3 regions of the Thiocystis violascens DSM 198 genome follow, and region 3 is predicted to be linked to each of the others. Evidence: predicted binding sites of a transcription regulator. Region 3 holds the regulator's gene; each other region holds the start of a gene.
What was found. Region 3 encodes FliA, which starts transcription of late flagellar genes. Its sites were predicted from a motif close to GCTAAAGTTNNNNNNNNNNCNGCCGATA; they were not measured.
Positions count from the first base shown of each region.

Region 1 (6,859 bases), 460 kb from region 3:
GACCAGGCGCGCCCGATGCCCTGCGGGCAACGGCGCCTCCAGGTCGCACGGGCGCCGTTCCAGTTGCGTCCGATTCGGCATCAGGACCCGCGCCACACCCGCGGCCACCGTCGTCGCGACGGGCGGGGGCCGTTCCGCAAGACTGGGGGCAGCGTCAAACAGACTTGGTTGCCGCTCGTTGGACATCGCTCGTCGATTACCGACTGTCAATTCAATGGGGCCATTATACTCCCCACCCACCGCCTCGCACAGGGTCGGGAGGTTTGTTCACAAGCTCTAAGAGGGTGTAGACAAAATCAAACCGTTGTGGTCAACCGCCGCAGCAGGATGCGCGCCTCCGCCAGCCAAACCCAGGTTTCGGAGACCGCTGGCAGACGGTCATGATGCATGATCAATCGACGGGCACGCTCATTCCACGCATGGGTGCGCTCGACAACCCAGCGCTTCGGCAGCGGAACGAAGCCGTCGGCGTTGGCGATCACCACTCGGTCAGGCGCCCCGTCCACGTGCCAGGAGCCAACGCTTTTGTTGGCTGGATGGCGCACGACTTCCACGCGGATCGCGTGGGTCTGCTCGGTGGTTTGGGCAAATTGACCGGCGTAGGCGCTATCGACAAACAGCGTGTTGATCTGGGGGTACTTGGCGGCCGCGTCAGCGACGGCGCCCGAGGCGGCATCGCGGTCCTGAAGATTGGCCGCGACCACGCTCACCGCCAACACGAACCCCAAGGTATCGACCACCAGGCTGCGCTTGCGCCCCTTGACCTGCTTGCCCGCATCAAAGCCGCTCGGTCCACCCTGCGGCGAGCCGCGGGTCGATTGCGCATCCAGCACCGCCGCCGTCGGCGCGATCTCACGCCCCTCGCGTTCGCGCCATTGCCCCCGCAGTCGATCATGCATCTGCTCAAACTTCCCAGCCGCACTCCAACGGCGAAACGTCTTGTAGACATTCTGCCAAGGCGCGAAATCGTGCGGCAGCATCCGCCACGCGCACCCCGTGCGCACCACGTAGCAACACGCCTCCAGGATGCTCCGGCGCGACACGCGGGGCGGTTGACCCCGCCCGCCCGGCATCTCAAAGAGAGCGGCGACCAAGTCCCACTCCGCATCGGTCAGACAACTTGGGTAGCTTTGGTCGGGGTCGTGGCGACGATGCGCATCCGTATACCCATACCGACGCGGCGTTGCGCGCGCTTGCGCCTCGAGACCACTCTCGCCCCGGAGGCGCGTGACGCCCGCCTCCCGCAAGGACTTGCGAATCGTTGCTTCATGAGCCTCGATTCCCGTCCGTGCCGCGAGTTCCCGGGCAATCTCTGACAGCGTGGAGGTCGGGCGATCCGTGACAATTTGACGCAATACCGCTTGCTCCGCCTCGTGAATCTTGGGGGGACGACCAGCTTTCGACATCAGCGCACACCAGCTCAGTTGTAGACTGGTATACAAATAGCAGCTCAATTATTTTTGTCTACACCCTCTAAGTGACCTCGCTGGATAATCTACCGCCGCGCGAAACGCTCGGAAGCTCAGAAACGCGAGTCTCACCTGAAACAGTTGGGATTCATTCGAGGTTTTGTGGAGATAATGTGGAGACCGAAATTAAAGGTGGAACTCCATGACCTTGCGCGCAGCAGACTTGAGTTCGTCCATGCGATCCAACCAGGCGTCCATGTCGCAAGCGCTGATCCTCATTGCCGAAGACGAAGCTGAAATCGCCGAGATTTTGACCGCTTATCTGGAGTGCAGTGGGTTGCGCACGGTCCACGCCGTGGATGGGCACGACGCCCTAGCGAAACATCAGAGCCTCAAGCCCGATCTGGTGTTGCTCGACGTGCAGATGCCACGCATGGACGGCTGGCAGGTGCTCAGCGAGATTCGCCATCGCGGTGAAACACCGGTCATCATGCTCACAGCACTCGACCAGGACATCGACAAGCTGGTGGGATTGCGCATTGGCGCGGACGACTATGTGGTCAAACCCTTCAATCCAGCCGAGGTCGTCGCGCGGGTTATGGCGGTGTTGCGGCGCGTGAAGGCAACGGGGGCCGACGGCGCAAGTCTGCTGCGTGTCGGCGTGTTCCAGATCGACCTGGACAACCATGAAGCCAGCGTGGATGTCGATGGCCAGCACCGCGTACTGGAGCTGACCCTTACGGAGTTCAAGATTCTGACCAGCCTCATGCGTTCGCCCAGGCGCGTGTTCAGCCGTGCCGAGTTGCTTTTCTCCTGTTTACCCGAGGGCGACACGCAGGAAAGGACGGTGGACAGCCACATCAGCAAGCTGCGCAAGAAACTGGAGAGTCTGGGGATTCCCAACGTCCCGGCAAGTGTACGGGGCGTGGGGTATCGTTTCGGAGGTGACGCGTGAGCCAGTCGCCGGGGTTGCGCAGGCAGATCATTCGATCCTTGATCGTGATGGCCCTGGGCATCATCCTGCTCTCAATAGTCGGCACGTACGTTTTCTATGCGCTCATCTCCAAGTATCTGCCTGACAGCATCTCCGAAACCTGGGTTCCGTCACGTATCGAGTTGACCTGGATCCTGGGCACGACAATCGCCTCACTGACCATGGCTGGTTACGTGGCGATTAGGCTCTCGCGCCGCATTCTTACCCCCTTGAATTCGGTCGTTCACAACCTGCGCGAAGTTGCACAAGGCAACCTGCAGGCTCGCGCAACCCTGGATGAGCATGCGCAGGGCGAGACGGCCCAGCTGGTGCGCGACTTCAACACCATGGCCGAACGCTTGCAGAGCGTGACCCGTGAGCAGGAGTTCTGGAACGCTGCCGTCGCCCATGAACTGCGTACACCGTTCACGATTCTGCGCGGGCGCCTGCAGGGATTGGCGGAAGGGGTTTTTGCCCCCACCAGCGAGGTGTTCAGTGGGCTGCTGCGCCAGGTGGAGGGGCTCGGTCGATTGATCGAGGATCTGCGTGTGCTCAGCCTCAACGAAAGTGGCCATTTGAAGTTAGATCTGGCACCGGCCAACCTAGCTCAGGAAATCTCACTTGTCGTTCATGCGTTCGCTAGCAGCTTGGAAACCCGAGGCCTTCGCATTCACGTCGAAGTGAGCGAACAAACTCAAGTCGTGTGCGACGCATTTCGCATCCGCCAGGCGCTCATTGCGCTGCTGGAAAATGCCCTCAAATATGCGGAGCCTGGGGAATTGCGCGTTAGCGCCAACGTCTCGAAAGGTGTCTGTCATGTGAGCGTCGAGGACAACGGCCCCGGCATTGCGCCGGAGATCGCTGCTCAAGTATTCGAGGCGTTTCGTTGTGGTGACCCATCGAGATCCCGGATTAGCGGCGGGAGTGGCCTGGGCTTGGCGGTGGTCAAGGCCATCGCCGAGGCCCATGGTGGCCAAGCGGTTTGCCGACCTTCCGGTGCGGGAGGAACTGCTTTAGTTCTCCATTGGCCCATTGAACTTAAAGACAACGAATGACAGCTTTTGTTAATGGGTGGGCGAAACGAGCCTCCCGAGCGCCGGTCATCGCTTGATCGTTGGCTATTTCACCGCTGAGGCGCGCGCCGAGGCGCTGCCCCCGGGGACGAAGCCGCAGCGCACCGGGGTTTTTACCTCCGGGGTGGTGGCGCAGACGATCAACGGCCCGATCGCCTTCTTCAAGACCGGACCCTGCCACGCCTGATCCAAATGTCCGATGCCCTGGCGCGCAATCGACCCACTGAGCATCCGACGCAGGCCGCCTCCTGCATTCCTCATGGGAGAAGGAAGTTCGTGGAGGCCTATGACGCCGCCTTCGTCCTGGAGACCCTGCGCCCGGTGTTCCGGACCGACCAGCAGGCCAAACAGCAGGGGCTGTCTCCCGAGGCACGCCTGCGCTTGCCGGCATTGCTCGCCAACGGCGCGTTGGCCTGCGCGCAGGTCTCGCGCCAGGCGCTGATCTGCGCGGCGAATCAGCCCTTGCCACGACAGTACGCCCCCAGCTCCAACTCGTTGAGGCGCGCCGTCTCCATCACCATGGCGAACTTCGCCTCACTGCCGAGCGTCCCCGCCGGCACCGCCGCGGACGCTGGCTGACGCGCTTGGCCCAGGGCCTCGCGGCGCCAGCCGTAGAGCGTGTCGCGCGGCATGCCGGTCTGCGCGGCCAACGGCGGTACGCCGACGTTGTTGGGCGGCAGCCGCTTCATCACCATGCTGTCTTTGAATGCACGCGAAGAGGTCTGCATGTCGGGTGGGCGACGGTTCAAACGTCTCGTGAGCGATCCTCGCCCCGTTAGAGTGTGCCGCGCGTAGTTTGGGATTTGGTCCTGGTTTTCTTTCAAAAGGGACGGCTAACGCCATGCCTCAAACGCTTCAAAAACCTGTCTATACTGCCGCAGAGCTTGACGATCAATTGCCATGACAAGGCGCTTTGCTGGAGAACCGCGCCGAGGCGACCATCGCGCACCCAGGATTTCTTCGACGGCCGCTGACCGGTCAGCAGTAACCGAAAGAGTTTGCTCTCCACGGCAAGTGCGCCACGTTCCTGAACTTTGCTCAGGACGCTCTCGATATCTTGAACGGTGATGTCTCTCGCGAGTTTCCCGCGCAGGAACGTTGCGATATTTTTCCCGAAACTTTGCCGCGCATCCGCCGCTGTATCGAGATCCAGCGTGAGAACACCGTAGGCGCCGAGCGTCATCAGTCGCTTGCGCCCTTGGCTGCGGTAGGACTGCGCATTCCAAGCCATTCGGCCACCCATTCCACCGGCATCCGGCCGTTGATTCCATGAGCATCCGCCTACTGGTTTCACGTCGATTCGGCCGGGCCGTCGGAGCGAAGCGACGCAGTGTTGCATTGTTACTCGGTGACGGTGGTGGCGGTCAATGGTCGAGCCTGTCGCTTGCGTAGCCGTTTGCACGGCGCGGCCAACCTCTTCCATTTTCGTTGGCGGGAGCGAGCATTCCGTGCTTCGCCAGCGGGCCACCGGGGTTTGTTATCCGACTGCGGCCAGGAGAATCCTTCTATGCGTCAACTCGTCCCACCGTTCCTGACGCACGTCGACCCCGGTGGCGACGGCGGTTTGGAGATAGCGTTCCGGGAGGTCGAGCGCCACGCGCTTGTCCCAGGCGGCCAGAATGTCCTCTTCCCGTCATCCATTCTGGTTGTGTGGCTGAGAATTGCTGGGGTATTCGCCCCGTTCGGAAGGCATTGGTTTTGTGACTGCGGTCACGCTTTATGCCGAGCCGGCGCTTGGATCGTTTGAGAAAAGATAGCAGTGGCCGATAACTTGCCTTGATGGGATTGCGCGGGGACGGGGTTAAAGATTTCAGCCCAGTGGCCGATACCGAGAGCGAACCCATTCGATTCCCCCACGGCCCGCCGCTGATGCCCAACGGTTCGCCGGTTCGTCAACGACAGGAGATCAGTCATGTCCTTGGTTATCAACACCAACGTTGCCTCGCTGAACGCGCAGCGCAATATCACCAAGTCCCAGTCCAGCCTGAGTCAGTCGATGGAACGGTTGAGCAGCGGTCTGCGCATCAACTCCGCCAAGGACGACGCGGCGGGTTCGGCCATCGTCAGCCGTCTGACCTCGCAGGTGAAGGGACTCGATCAGGCGGTGCGCAACGCCAACGACGGTATCTCGCTGGTGCAGACCGCCGAGGGCGCGTTGAGCGAGTCCTCCAACATCCTCCAGCGCATGCGCGAACTGTCGGTGCAGTCCGCCAACGGCACCTACACCAGCGGCAACCGCACCACCCTCAACGCCGAGACCCAGCAGTTGGTCAAGGAGTTGAACCGTATCTCCGAGACCACCAACTTCAACGGACTGAATCTGCTCGACGGTTCGTCGGTCGATGTCAAACTGCAGATTGGCGCCGAGGCCAATCAGACCATCGGCGTCAGCATCGGGACCATGGACGCAGCCTCCCTGGGCGTGGCGGACTCCGCGGGCATCGGCTCCGTGACCCGGATCGGCACCGGGGCCGCAGCGACGACGTCCGCCGCCAGCGATGTGGCGGTGAGCATGGCCGCGTCCGCCACGAACGCGGGGGTCTTGGCCGCGGGCGATCTGATCATCAACGGCATCTCCATCGACGGCGCCACCTCCTCCTCCGATACCGCCTCGGCCTACGGCAAGAGCAGCAGCGCCATCGCGACCGCGGCGGCGATCAACGAAAAAAGCGCGCAGACCGGCGTCACGGCGGTGGTGGGCGAGACCAAGCTCGGCGGCAACAGTATGAGCGCCGGGGCCACGACGGGAACCATTCAGCTCAATGGCGTCAGCATCGCGCTGGCCACCACGGACGACACGACGACCACGCGCGCCGCCGTGATCCGGGACATCAATCTGGTGTCGGAGCAGACGGGCGTCACCGCCGTCGATAGCGGGACCGACATGGGCGGTATCACCCTGACGGCGGCGGACGGGCGCAATATCTCGCTGATCCAGACCGTGGGCAGTTTGACCAAAGCCAACACGGGTCTCGGTTTCGCTGGCGCCTCCCTGACCTCCGCCCTCGCCACCGGCACCGTCACCCTGGTGGCCGACGGCGGCAAGGAGATCGCCATCGCCTCGGGCGCGACCGGCAACGCCAAGGATGCCGGCTTCAGCGAGGGCACCTACAGCGGCACCGCCACCCAGGTCACCTCGAATCTGGCCGACTCGACCACTGCCATGGCGGCCGGCAACCTGCTGGTCAACGGGGTGCAGGTGGGTCCGTCCTACGCCACCGACGACACGGCCTCTACGCTCAATCAAGACGCCAGCGCCATCGCCAAGGCAGCGGCCTTCAATCTGGTCTCCGACAAGACCGGGGTGACCGCGACGGTCAACGCCAACATCGCCAAGAACACGACGGTCCAGGCAACCGCCACCGCGGCCGTATCCGGCACCATCAACGGGGTCGAAATCACCG
Region 1 covers NC_018012.1:843,648-850,506, reverse strand. The annotation lists partial or broken gene THIVI_RS03825 (IS1182 family transposase) at 1-186, opposite strand, end outside; gene THIVI_RS03820 (IS5 family transposase) at 297-1,406, opposite strand; gene THIVI_RS03815 (response regulator) at 1,612-2,364, shown strand; gene THIVI_RS03810 (ATP-binding protein) at 2,361-3,437, shown strand; gene THIVI_RS03805 (hypothetical protein) at 3,454-3,642, shown strand; gene THIVI_RS03800 (hypothetical protein) at 3,732-4,034, shown strand; gene THIVI_RS03795 (DUF4102 domain-containing protein) at 4,276-4,686, opposite strand; gene THIVI_RS03790 (flagellin N-terminal helical domain-containing protein) at 5,368-6,859, shown strand, end outside.
Region 1: a site for FliA is predicted at 5,256-5,283, ahead of THIVI_RS03790 (flagellin N-terminal helical domain-containing protein). Genes of this name have one in related genera too.

Region 2 (6,859 bases), 1.3 Mb from region 3:
ACGGTTTCGAGGAATGCCGAATCGACACCGGCGTAGCCTCTGGCGTCGGCGTCGATGAACGCCTCCTCGACCTCGGCGGCCAGCGTTTCCTGGTTGCCTTTGAGCGCGAGCACATAGTCCCCTCCCTGGTGGATGATCTGCGCGGCAATCTTGGTCTGGCAGCCCATGGCGTCGATGGTGACGATGCAGCCCTCCAGCTTCAGCCACTCCAGCAGACGTGGAATGGCCGTGATCTCATTGGATTTGGCGTCGGTGGCGACCTGTCCGAGCACCACCCGATTGGCCGTCGCCCAGGCACTGACCAGGTGCAACGCCGCCAAGCCCTTGCCGCGGCTGTGGGAGCGGCGCAGGGTCTTGCCATCGACGGCAATGATCTCTTCGGGGATCAGTTCGGCCACCGACGCGCTCCATTGGCGAAAGCAGGCGGCAAACTGTGCGGGATCGATGAGCGCAAACACCCGCCCGAAGGTGTCGTGCGACGGAATGCCCGCGGGCAGTTTCAGAAACGTGCGCAGCCACGCCTCCTTGGCCTGTCCGAACGTCTCGACACCCACCCAACCGTCGGCGCCACTGAAGGACGCCGCGATGGTGATCACGATCATCTCACTTAAGAGGTGCCGTCGTTGGATCGCGCTGCGCGGCTCGTCCAGCGGGGCAAAATGGTGCGCAATCGATCGCTCCACACTCAAGTCGCACATCGGCGAGATCTCCCCAAGATTCTAAAGACTCAAATCATTGGGGCCGCAGTACGGATTGTCTAACAGTATGCGCTAATGCGTTGATGCGATTGCCCTGGTCTGTTAACCGATCTATGGCGTAAGTGATTTGAAATACTTCCTTTCCTAAAGGAGGCGCAAGAGAGTCTATGTCTTCCCATTTATCAGGCGGCAAGATGGACACGAGCCGATCATAGAGGTTCGCGATCTCCGCGAGTTGTAAGTGCAAGTTTGAGGGCATGATGCTGTGGTTGTGTTGCCTAACGTGCAGCCTAAAGCGACGCGTGCCCCTGACGACCTATCGAATTAGCACGACGCCTGTGGCGCGCGCTCGCTTTTGATGCGTATGTTAGCGTTCTTTTCATGCAAACCTGTTAGAGCGGTTCCCCGATGGTAGTTTCACGGTTGCCCCAGCGGCTAGGAGTGCCCATAAAATCTCGGTGCGCGGCGCGTAGTCCGTCTCGCTGCGAGCGAGGAATTTCTTGATCTGCCCACAGGCAGGTCCAAGTTACGTATTCCCGTGACCACGGGGAAGCTTGGGATACGTGGCGACTCCATCTTTCCACGGCTTTCGGGTGTAATTCGTCAGCATCCCAACCCGTTGGCGTCAGCGAGTAAAGCGAAGTGTCATCGTCGTAGGACATTTCTGGTCTTGGCGTTTCTGACGCAGTATCACATTGAAATGCGCTAGCACCCGTTTCGGTTTGCGCTACACTTTTTTATCGTGCTCCAATTTGGCCCATGCCTTTCCGGCCTCGGTAATTGCCCAGATGCCAAAAGGGCTGTCGGACTTCATGAGCTTTTCTTCTTTAAGATTGTTGCGTGCCCACATCGCTGTGTTACGCCACCTTGGCATATTTGTTGACTTCAAAAGCTGGAGATCCGGTTCTTTGAGCCGGCTTTTCATCTTCTCGTGAACACGGTCGATAACGGCTGCGATTGGACCCGACCCACCCATCTCCACGAGGCTGTCGAGGATTGCGAGATAAAACGCTTCCTCTGGAGTTCGTTGGCCTCGGGCTAGCCGTCCCGAAGGAGTAGGTTGCTGCGGCTTAGGTTGGGGTTGTTTTGGCGTTGCTGGGGGCTCGACGCTTACGATCTGTAACGTCCGCCATTCTTTGCGGATAGCCGAGACTTTTTGACGGTAGTCGGAGAGTTTTTCGGCACGCTCTAAGATTTGCTTCGCATCCGTGATGTTGCGTTCCGAACCCGCTGACGCCAAGGCGTCGAAATGTTTGTTGACTACTTCCTCAATCTCTTCCAGAAGAATCTCGAAGGCTTCATCAACTTCGCTTGGTATCGGTTCCATATTGGTGTCAACCATTCTGCCTTGGTGCGCCTAACGAATAAGGTTAGATCGTTTTTGTTTGGCGCACGGAAAAGGTACGCGATGCGTACCCTGCCGGGCTAGTCAGTATATTCAGCCATCAAGCAAACGTAATCAACATCGTCTTTGCTTGCGGCGCAACCGAAGGGCATTTTTAGTGTCCCGTCTTTTCCCCTGATGAGGAACCACATCGGATCTCTGTTGGGGGAAAATCTGAGTGTGACGCCTCCTTTCCCAGTTCCTACGAAAGAACCATCGGACTTACGTTTAAGCGTCTCTGTTTGCTGAATAGTGTTTGAAAGCCAGCCTCGCTCCCATAATTTAGCCGTGCAGTATTTGTCATTGCAATCAATGGTAACAAACAATTCCTTTCCAGCCATTGCTATATCTGTCAAGATAACAGTAAGCACAAAGCTCGCACTGATAATTCGTTTCAGTTGCTTCATCGTGTTTCTCTGACTATTTTCTCTAAAGGGTTGCGCTTCTGAAAAGCGGAAAAGCGGAAAAGCGGAAAAGCGGAAAAGCGGAAAAGCGGAAAAGCGGAAAAGCGGAAAAGCGCGCGTAGGATGCCAGCAATTCCACGCGAACGCTAACCTATTGATAAGATAAGTTGCTGTTTTGCAAATGTTGTTGCTGCCAAAGGTGCGATTCTTTCTAAATCATTGACTTATGCGACGTTCGCCGGGAATTGCTGGTGGGTCGCCAATCTGTATTTGTCGTCAGGCAGATACCTGCCACACAGAATGCTGGCGGCGATTTTCGTCGCAGATGGAAACGCATCAATCCTCGACATTAGCTCACGCAGCATGGACTAAAGCCACTACCCTCAGAGATCGATCCCATCCATCTTGTCACGCACACGCTGAACAGAGTCAGCATCCAACTATCGCAGCCCCAAAAACCCTGAAATTTTTTGCTGGATTTTTTTGAAAAACAGATAGTTGATTAAGCTCAATCCCCTTCATACCGGGAACTGATCGCTACCCCACTTCGGATTCCAAAGCTACAATCAGCCCCTTATGGAACCCCGGTTTTCCCCTTTTCGCGAATCAGATCGTCAATTCTCTCTGCCACGTTTGATCCTCGCGCAATCCCTGCCTCCGAGCAAGGGGAAATACCCTGAAGATGGGTTTTCGGCCTGTGTGACCAGTACAGGCTGTCTGTTCTGGCATCAACGGAGCACTCTTATGGAACCGGCCAAACTGCGGATCGCTTTCCGCATTGACTTCATCCTCTTCTCTTCCGTCATGACCATCTTTGGCTTTGACATGCCCGACTTCTTCGACGACGACGGTTAAACGTCAAACCGGCGAGGCGTGAGTCCTACATGTGCTCATGCCCTCGCCATACGCCAAGAAGAAGGGGCTTCGCTCCAGGTGTTGTTTCTCACATCACCGAACGGAGCCAGCCATGAACATGATCGCCAACCGCGCAGAACTGAACGCCATCCTGCAAACCACCGCAACAATCGCCGCGAACCGCATGTTCTATGCCTGCGAGCACATGCGCTGTCGTCTCGACAACACGCTGAACCACTGTCACCGCAAGGCGCTAGGCGCTAGGCACGATCTCACGCTTTCTTGGGAGTCGTCCTTGCGATATCGCAGAATTCTTCGATGGTCATCTGACCACGCGCAACGATCTGCATTTCTGATCTCCAGCCACCTTTCAAAGGGGCGCTGATAGCCCCTGCGGCTATCTGTGCACCGCTTTCATGGAGCACTTATGGCTACCAAGCCCCGAGCGACCCAACTCAAGCCAGCCGCATCCACGCCTGCACCGGATCTAAGGCTGGCCATCTCAGACACCAGCCTGTCCGAACGCGGACTGGATCTCAACACCTGGAAAGTCCTCAGCGAGAGCATCTTTCCCAATGCTTTAGGCTTCGCACCTGATATCCAGGCATGACCTTCGCGTAGGGGCGGGTTTGAAACCCGCCCCTACGTCCGGCGATCACGTTCGATGTCGATATGACCGCTGAAGGCATTCTACTGGCCGTGAGGTACTGCCAAGCGCGAGGTCTCGATGTTCTTAGGCGACTTCCGGAAAAGCGCATACCCACTTTCGTGGTGACATTGCATCCGTTCGTGGTGAGTCCTGAGCGAAGCCGAAGGGTCGAACCATGAACGGATGCAATGTCAGCCTCGGAGCGCGATTTCCGCCCGTCCTTCGACAAGCTCAGGACGAACGGAAATCGGTAAAGTCATTCCCGTAAATTACCTTAAACGTCCTGTGCATGTTGTACCCATGTGGAGCAAAGCGCTCGGACGCGCAGTTGAAACGATTTGGCCAGGGATCAACGAAGTGCAGATCACGGCGGCAAGGACGGGTCAGTATGCTGGACTCGATCCAGCCCGCTTTGGCCCCGATACCACTCGGGTCTTTGAAGGCAGAGCCAAGACAGAAAACGGCTGGCGTGACGTGCGTGTGCAAGTCACCTTTCCAGAATGGGCACAAGTGACCGCTTACCGCATGGTCAATTGGTGTCCGTTCTCCAAAACCGTCTTCTGGTGAGAAACCTATGCCTGTATGGGCGGCGGTGAAGTGCCAACTCTGCGCTTCAATGATTCGTGTGTGAGCCTCCAGCTTGGCGCTAATAGGCCGTTATCTTGTGAAGGTTCAGGTGAGGTGCTGGCTGACGGTGCCTGCTGTTCCTCATCCAAGCATTCCGCTCTCTCCTCATAACCCAAAGAGGTTCTACCATGGAGATTCCCTCCTCGACGACCGGACTCGCCACGCTCGCGACATCCCTGTCACAAAGCAAACTGGAAGGCGCCGTCAACGTCGCGGTGCTGAAAAAAGCGATCGATATCCAGGAGCAATCCGCCACCCAGCTTATCCAAAGCATCCCCAGTCCAACCCAGGGCTTACCCGCGAACGTCGGCACACAACTCAACGTCACGGCGTGAAATCGACGACGCTGTTCTTCATCGCTGAATTGGACAGATTCACCTCCCTACCAGCGTCAGCGCGCCCTGCAAAGGAACGACACGCTGCATTCAGGCCAGCCCAGCCCAGCCCAGCAGATAAGGCGATTTCCGGAAAAGCGCATACCACTTGCGTGGTGACATTGCATCCGTTCGTGGTGAGTCCTGAGCCCGTCGAAGGGTCGAACCATGAACGGATGCAATGTCGGCCTCGGAGCGCGATTTTCCGGTCATCCCATTCGACAAGCTCATGACAGGCTTCGACCCTTCGACAAGCCTGTCCTGAGCGAAGCCAAAGGACTCAGGACTCAGGACGAACGGAAAATCGGTAAAGTCTTTCGCGAAAATCACCTAAAACGTCACTGAAGCGGCGGTCAGGATCCCGGCATCGCCGCCGCACCAGCCAGCTCAAGTGTCGCTAGATCGCCTAACACCGCCTGGATTTCGACCAGGGTTGGCGGGCGCGTGGAGGCGGGGGCGTCGTGGCGCCCAAGACAGGTCAGGCGCATCAGGTTAGGATCCTGGCGCGCGTCGAGCCAGAAGTGATAGCCGAACCGGACCATCTGCGAGCCCCCGCTGTCGCCCTGGCTTGCCAACTGGAACCGGACCTGGCCGTCCGCACCGGAAGGGCGATCCACGCTGGACACCAGGGCCATGTAATCCTGGACGCGCGTGATCCCGTACCGCCCAGCCTGAATCGTCTGGCGCTGGTCTGGATCGAGGCGTCTGACCTCGATCACGCAGCTCGTGCCCGTGGTTGTCGCGCGGCCCGCGGCGAGGTAGGCGCGGGTGCGTCCGGGGGGGATCTGGATCGGCTGATGCAGCCGCAGCGCGCTCCCTGACGGGATCTCCACCCACTCCCCCGGAACGGACTCGCGGACGAGCGTGTGACAGGCGCCGAGGAGCAGGGCCGTCAGGCAGATGGTGGTGTAGCGGAACAAGGAGCGCGAGATCATCTTGCCCTCCGACGTGGCGGTTGATGCAAAGATCGAAGATGGTGGCGGACATCGGGCCTGCAACGTGTCAAGACACTGGCAGAAGAACGTCCCAAATGGCAACGGCAGGTACGAATCCCAGCACACCGATTCGAAAAGCGGACAACTGACAACTCTATTCCGTCGGCAACCGTTCGCCCACCTGGATCAGTGCCAGGGTGATGTTGTCGTTACCGCCGCGTTCATTGGCGATGCGGATCAGTGCGTCGGCAGCCGAATCGAGCGAGTTTTCCTTCACGGACATCAGGATTTGACGCATCCAGTCGTCCGAAATCATGCCGGTCAAGCCATCGGTACAGAAGAGAAAGAGGTCGCCCGCGTTCAGTTCGACGACATCGGAGGCAATCTCCACGACGGGGGAGGAGCCCAGGGCGCGCGTCAGGATATTTTCGCCGATGCCATAGCGCTTGGCATCCTCGCGCGACGCGAAAAACCCTTGGTCGACGACCTCCTGGATAAACGAATGGTCGCGCGAGAGCTGCTCGAAGTACCCTTCGCGCAACCGATAGATGCGCGAATCGCCGACATGGGCAAGCACCAGCCAATCCCAGCCAATGGAACCGACGACCACGGTGGTACCCATTCCGGCCAGATCGCGCTCTCCCTTTGCGTGCCTCCAGATCGTGATATTGGCCTCAGCGACCGCTGCCTCGACGAACAGAAGCGCCTTTTCCGCATCGTCGCGCGGCATGGCCTGGCGGCGGAAGCGATCAGCGATGGTCTCGGTCGCCAGACGACTGGCCACGTCACCGGCACGGGCACCGCCGACCCCATCGGCGACGACAACCAGACCCCATGCGGAGTCGACCAGAACCGCGTCCTCGTTTCGTTTGCGCACGCGCCCCTGGTCGGTACGCCAGGCGAAGGCGAGGCGAAAGGCGGAGATCGGCGAAC
Region 2 covers NC_018012.1:4,058,445-4,065,303, reverse strand. The annotation lists gene THIVI_RS18075 (ISAs1 family transposase) at 1-698, opposite strand, end outside; gene THIVI_RS18070 (winged helix-turn-helix domain-containing protein) at 1,426-2,040, opposite strand; gene THIVI_RS24895 (hypothetical protein) at 2,124-2,489, opposite strand; gene THIVI_RS24890 (hypothetical protein) at 3,454-3,726, shown strand; gene THIVI_RS26195 (hypothetical protein) at 3,769-3,951, shown strand; gene THIVI_RS24005 (hypothetical protein) at 4,291-4,557, shown strand; gene THIVI_RS18065 (YjfB family protein) at 4,746-4,952, shown strand; gene THIVI_RS18060 (hypothetical protein) at 5,345-5,926, opposite strand; gene THIVI_RS18055 (protein phosphatase 2C domain-containing protein) at 6,081-6,859, opposite strand, start outside.
Region 2: a site for FliA is predicted at 4,623-4,650, ahead of THIVI_RS18065 (YjfB family protein). Genes of this name have one in related genera too.

Region 3 (6,859 bases):
GCGGATCGGCCAAAGCCTCGACAAGATTTTTGTCGAGGTCGGTCTCTTCGCCGAAGATCTCCAGATCGATTTCCTTCCCCAGACTGCGCGCCAGATCGCGCACGACGCGCGGGAAGCGGCTGAAGACCTTCTTGATCGGCTGCATCCGGGTCTTCATCACCGCCGTTTGCAGGTCGGCGGTCACCAGCGCCAGGGCGCCGATCGCCTTGCCCAACTCCTCGTCCATGGTGCGGGTGCGCAGCATGCTCATGCGGTTGCGCACCAGCACCAGTTCGCCGACCAGGTTCATGATCTCGTCCAGTCGCTGAGTATCGACCCGTACCGAGGTTTCGGCGCCGGCTCCGGCCGCAGTCCCTCGCGCGTTCTTCGCTAAAGACGAAACCGCGGCATCCTCTTTCTCGCCGAACGCGGCGGCGGCATCGACGGAGTTCACCGACCGATCCCCAACGGTCGGGGAGCGGGGCGGACTCGGCGCCAGAACCTCTGGCGCGGATGGCTGGGAAGCGGCTGGAGCCGCCCGGGATTCCACCGCTCTCTGCCCGTGCAACTGATCGAGCAGCGCGTCGAACTCATCGGCTGTGATCAGATCGCTGGATGAGGATTCGGGCGTGGGCGCTGACGCAGCGGGCGCGTCGGGCGCGTCGGGCGCGTCGGGCGTGTCGGGCGCGTCGGGCGCGTCGGCGACGACTTTGTCTGTTCCAGAAATAATGTCGAGCAGTGCCTCGAACTCGGCTTCCGTGATGTCGTCCGAAACATTCGAATCCGCGCGTTCGGCACCGCCTTTGGCTGGATCGGGTTCAGGGGCCGACCTCGGCGCGCCAGGCGTCGGAATGGCTTCGCGCACGGTCGCCTCTGGCCGTATGACCGGGGACACGGGCGCCGTTTCCGCCGGCGCGGGCGAGGGGGCACCGGGAACCGCCAGTTTCGCCAGGGCCTCGATCAACTGATCGGGCGCGGGTTCCGGTTCGTTGCCTAACTTCAGATCGCCGAACATGACATTGAGCACATCGAGAACACGCAGAACGGTGTCCATCAGGAAGGGCTCGATCTTGCGCTGATTGTTCCGCAGAAGATTGAAGACGTCCTCGGCATGGTGGCAGATGACCACCATCGAGTTGAGGTTCAGAAACCCCGCGCCACCCTTGATCGTATGGAAGCTGCGAAAGACCGCATTCAGAAGATCTCGATCTTCGGGGTTTTGCTCCAGATCGATCAGTTGCTCATTCAGCGCTTCGAGCAGTTCTCCCGCCTCGACCAGGAAATCCTGAAGAATCTCGTCTTGCGGATCGATTGCCATGCAAAATCACCTGATGTCAGCGGGCTAGAAGCCCAGGCTGGAAAGCAAATCATCCACGTCGTCCTGCCCACTGACGACATCCGAAGCCGTATCCTGAGTATTGGGCACGATGGGACCGTGACTCTGCGGACCGGCATGTTCCGCGTCCTTCGCCAGCGCCGCCTGCTTCGCCGCCTTGCCAGGCTCCATGCGAGCGCTGGACAAGCGAATCAGTCCGACGAGATTTTCCTCGACCTCGTGCACCAGGCGGATGACGCGGCGGATGATTTGCCCGGTAAGAGGGTGTAGACAAAATCAAACCGTTGTGGTCAACCGCCGCAGCAGGATGCGCGCCTCCGCCAGCCAAACCCAGGTTTCGGAGACCGCTGGCAGACGGTCATGATGCATGATCAATCGACGGGCACGCTCATTCCACGCATGGGTGCGCTCGACAACCCAGCGCTTCGGCAGCGGAACGAAGCCGTCGGCGTTGGCGATCACCACTCGGTCAGGCGCCCCGTCCACGTGCCAGGAGCCAACGCTTTTGTTGGCTGGATGGCGCACGACTTCCACGCGGATCGCGTGGGTCTGCTCGGTGGTTTGGGCAAATTGACCGGCGTAGGCGCTATCGACAAACAGCGTGTTGATCTGGGGGTACTTGGCGGCCGCGTCAGCGACGGCGCCCGAGGCGGCATCGCGGTCCTGAAGATTGGCCGCGACCACGCTCACCGCCAACACGAACCCCAAGGTATCGACCACCAGGCTGCGCTTGCGCCCCTTGACCTGCTTGCCCGCATCAAAGCCGCTCGGTCCACCCTGCGGCGAGCCGCGGGTCGATTGCGCATCCAGCACCGCCGCCGTCGGCGCGATCTCACGCCCCTCGCGTTCGCGCCATTGCCCCCGCAGTCGATCATGCATCTGCTCAAACTTCCCAGCCGCACTCCAACGGCGAAACGTCTTGTAGACATTCTGCCAAGGCGCGAAATCGTGCGGCAGCATCCGCCACGCGCACCCCGTGCGCACCACGTAGCAACACGCCTCCAGGATGCTCCGGCGCGACACGCGGGGCGGTTGACCCCGCCCGCCCGGCATCTCAAAGAGAGCGGCGACCAAGTCCCACTCCGCATCGGTCAGACAACTTGGGTAGCTTTGGTCGGGGTCGTGGCGACGATGCGCATCCGTATACCCATACCGACGCGGCGTTGCGCGCGCTTGCGCCTCGAGACCACTCTCGCCCCGGAGGCGCGTGACGCCCGCCTCCCGCAAGGACTTGCGAATCGTTGCTTCATGAGCCTCGATTCCCGTCCGTGCCGCGAGTTCCCGGGCAATCTCTGACAGCGTGGAGGTCGGGCGATCCGTGACAATTTGACGCAATACCGCTTGCTCCGCCTCGTGAATCTTGGGGGGACGACCAGCTTTCGACATCAGCGCACACCAGCTCAGTTGTAGACTGGTATACAAATAGCAGCTCAATTATTTTTGTCTACACCCTCTAAGATCCTGAAAATCCTGAGCCATCATGACTTCGGACATCAACGACCGCAAACGCTCGGTCTCTTCGCCGCTCGCGGCGAAAAAGACATCCAGGGCGCGGGCAAATTCGCGGAATTCATCGACCGACAACTCGCGCTGGCGAAACCGGTTCCAGGTGTCCGTGAGTTCCAGCAGGCGGGCATGGAGAGATTCCGCGATCGGCATCCCCTCGTCGAGCGCGTTGAGCGTCCGGTGAGTCGCCTGCTCCGTCATGGTGACGACATAATCGAGGCGTTCCTTCGCATCCGGAATCTCGTCGCGCGTGAGTTCCACCAGCCGGGAATCGCCACGAAAACTGTTCAGCGCCTCGTGCAAATCGCGTGTCAGCTTGCCGAGTTCCTCGAAGAGTTCTCGTTCGTAGGGAATCCTCAACTGGCGGACCACCTCGGCGGCCCGATCTCCATGGCCCGCTTCCAGATGCTCGACCAATTGCCTCGCCAGGCTCAGTTCGAATGCCTTGCTTTCTTCGTCATTGTCCATCGATGATTCCTTGCCGGACATCTAGGATGCCCGATTGGCCACAATAACCAACAGTTCGGATCTCGAAGTCACTAGGCTTCAAGGCGCTCGAAGATTTTGTCGATCTTCTCCTTGAGCGTCTCGGCGGTAAAGGGCTTGACAATGTAGCCGTTGACTCCGGCCTGTGCCGCCTCGACGATCTGATCCCGCTTGGCCTCGGCCGTCACCATCAGGACCGGGAGCGTCTTCAGGGCCGGATCGGCGCGAACCGCTCGCAGCAGATCGATCCCCTCCATATTCGGCATGTTCCAGTCCGTCACCAGAAAATCGAAACCGCCATTCTTCAACATCGGCAGCGCGGTACTGCCATCGTCCGCTTCCATGGTGTTGTTAAACCCCAGTTCGCGAAGCAGATTCTTGATAATACGCCTCATCGTGGAAAAGTCGTCCACGATCAGAATTTTCATGCCTTTATCCACACGGAGCCCCCAATGGCATTGGCCGGGTTAACGATTATGAACCAGTTGCAACCTGAATCCACTCGTTCAGGCGGACGCGCAAACGGTGGAGTGCCTGGCTGCGAATCTGGCTCACACGCGATTCAGTGACGCCAAGAATGGCGCCGATTTCTCGGAGATTCAGTTCCTCGTCGTAATACAGCGCAAGCACCAGGCGTTCCTTTTCAGGCAGACCCGCGAGCGCCTGAGCCAGCGCGTCACGCAGCCGATCCAGCTCGAAATGTTCGCCCGGCCCCGGACCGCCGCCCGGCAACAAGCGATCAGGATCCGTATCCTCGCCGAAAAGATCCTCCAATCCAAGAATCTGAGCGTTGGCCGAATCCTGAAGCATCGTGTGATAGTCGTCGAGTGCGATTCCGAGCTCGCTTGCAATCTCGCGATCCGCTGCCGCCCGTCCCTCGCGCGACTCCACCTGCTGGATCGCCTCGGCAATCCGGCGGCTGTTCCGATGAACCGAACGCGGCGTCCAGTCGGAACGTCGCAGTTCGTCAATCATGGCACCCCGGATGCGAATGCCCGCATAGGTGGCAAAGGTCGCCCCCTGACCGCTATGAAACTGACGGGATGCCTCGATCAAGCCGATCATACCGGATTGAACCAAGTCCTCGATCTGGACCGACGCGGGAAGACGCGCCGCCAGATGGTGGGCGATGCGTCTCACGAGTTCGAGGTTTGCCGTCACCAATTGCTCCGATTGATCAGCGGTACCCGAATAGCCTGTCAAGGAGCGATGCGTGGTCATCAGGCACTTTGCAGCATCCGCTCGACAAAAAAGCCGATCCCGCCCATGCCGGTCTCGGACACCGTCAAGCGATTGGCCTGTCTGGCCAGCTCGATCAGCGCCTGTCCCGACAAACTCCCGGGATAGAGCTTCACGACTGGCTCGCGTTTCCGCACGGCGTGCCGCAGGTGCTCATCCATGGGAATCATACCCGATGCATCCAGGATCACGTCAGGCAGATATTGCGCGCACACGGAGGATAGTTTGCGCATCAGGCGCCGTCCGGATTCCGGAGTGCGCAACATATTGCAGATCACCCGGAAGCGGCGCAGGCCATGTTCCTGACGCAGCACCTTGATCAAGGCATAAGCATCCGTCAAGGAAGCCGGCTCGTCGCAGACCACCACGAACACATGCTGAACCGCCTTGCAAAAACTGGTGACCGAATCCTGCACGCCTGCGGCCGTATCGACGATCAGGACATCGAGCGGCTTGTCGTAGGTGCTGAATGCGCGGATCAGCCCGGCATGCTCGACTGGCGTGAGATTCGCCATGGTTCCGATGCCGGAGGCGGACGGCACCAGAAGCAGGCCGTCCGGCCCTTCGACAAGAATCTCTTCGAGGGTGTCCGCCGTCCCCGCGACCAGATCGTGCAAGCTTTTCGTGGGGCGCAGTCCGAGCAGAAGATCCGCGTTCGCCAGACCGAGATCGGCGTCGAAGAGCATCACGCGACGCCCTAGCCTGGCTAACGACACCGCCAGATTGACCGCAACGTTCGTCTTGCCGACACCGCCCTTACCACTGGCAATCGCGATGCTCAGGAGGGGCCGGTGCCTAATGGGAGGCTGCATGAACGGTTTTCCTGAAAGGCAACACCGACTCCAAGACCATGGTCTCGCGCGGCTTCCGAGGCGGCGAGGCAAAAGGCGCTCGGTTCAGCGGCACGGGCTCGGCGGGAGCGACGTGGTCCTCGAAGAGGATCCCGGCGGGCCGGGCCGGCTCCTGGAGCGCGAGGCGCGTGAGACAGGTGGTATCCGTTTTATGGAAGTCCTCGTCGATCCGCTGTCCGTCGCTGTAAAACACCAGACCCAAACGCTGTTCGAGGAGAACGGACAAGGTTTCCCCCAATTGTTCCGCTTCGTCAACCTTCGTCAAAACCAACGCCGATGGTTCGCTCCCCTGAAACGACTGCAACACTTGCCGCAACACCATCGCCTGATGGGTTGCCGGGATCACCAACCAGGTCTCGAGCGGGATCTGGTGACGCACCTTGGCGAACAGATTGCGCTCGGCCGCATCGCGCGCGGCCTGTCCCTCGGTATCGATCAACACCAGCTTTCCGTCTCCCTCACGGTTCGACAAGGCGACCAGATCCCGTTCGCTTTCCAACAGCATGACGGGAATTCCGGCCATCTGACCAAAGGCCTGCAATTGTTTGTACGCGCCGATGCGCTGCCGATCAAGCGTGGCAAGAATCACCGAATCGCGGCCCATCCGCCGGATCTGACGCAGCGCGAGACGGTTCAGGGTCGTGGTCTTGCCAACGCCGGTCGATCCCACCAGCGCAAGCATACCACCCTGTTCGAGGACGGTGGGCGCGGCCGTGGCAATCGAGGCCGACAGGCGAGTGCGCAGACGCGACCAGGCGGTCTCGGCCGTCGAGTCTTCATGAATACTGCCCGCGAGACTGCGCGCCAATTTGTCGCTGAAGCCGCATTTCTGGAGACGCTCGACGAACTCGGCGGCCAGGGGATGGCGAACCGCCCATTGATCGCGTTCGCTCAAGGCGCCCTGTTGCATCAGGAGCGTGCGCAAATCGGATAATTCCCGACGCATGGCGGCCAGTTCGGGATCGACGGGGAGGGTGTGGACGAATTTGCTCGCTGAACCGCCGGAATCGGCCGCCGGGGCGGGTTCCAGCGCGGCAACCACTTCCAGCATCCCATCGACCCGGCGGCTGGAAAGAATAACCGCGTCCGCGCCCTGCTGCTCGCGCACCTGCCGCATCGCATCCCGCATGTCCCGTGCCCGATATCGCCGTACATTCATCTGTCCGCTCCTGTTCGCTCGTTCATGCCCGCGCCTGCGCGGTATCGCCCTTGCCCACGGTGGCAACGACCCGGATACGCCGGTTATCCGGGATCTCGGTGAAGGCCATGACAGTCAGATTGCGCACCGCGCCGCGAAGCCAGCTCGCGATCCAGGAACGAATCTCCGGAGCCACCACCAGCACCGCGGGCGCTCCTTCCGTTTCCTGACGTCGCGCGGCATCGGTCACCGACCGCTGCACCCGCTCCGCCAGCCCAGGCTCGATCCCGATGGTTTCGCCCTGACTGCCTTGCAGCGACTTAT
Region 3 covers NC_018012.1:384,379-391,237, reverse strand. The annotation lists gene THIVI_RS01835 (chemotaxis protein CheA) at 1-1,297, opposite strand, end outside; partial or broken gene THIVI_RS01830 (protein phosphatase CheZ) at 1,322-1,576, opposite strand; gene THIVI_RS01825 (IS5 family transposase) at 1,592-2,701, opposite strand; partial or broken gene THIVI_RS01820 (protein phosphatase CheZ) at 2,765-3,289, opposite strand; gene cheY (chemotaxis response regulator CheY) at 3,361-3,735, opposite strand; gene THIVI_RS01810 (RNA polymerase sigma factor FliA) at 3,782-4,531, opposite strand; gene THIVI_RS01805 (MinD/ParA family protein) at 4,528-5,358, opposite strand; gene flhF (flagellar biosynthesis GTPase FlhF) at 5,342-6,556, opposite strand; gene flhA (flagellar biosynthesis protein FlhA) at 6,579-6,859, opposite strand, start outside.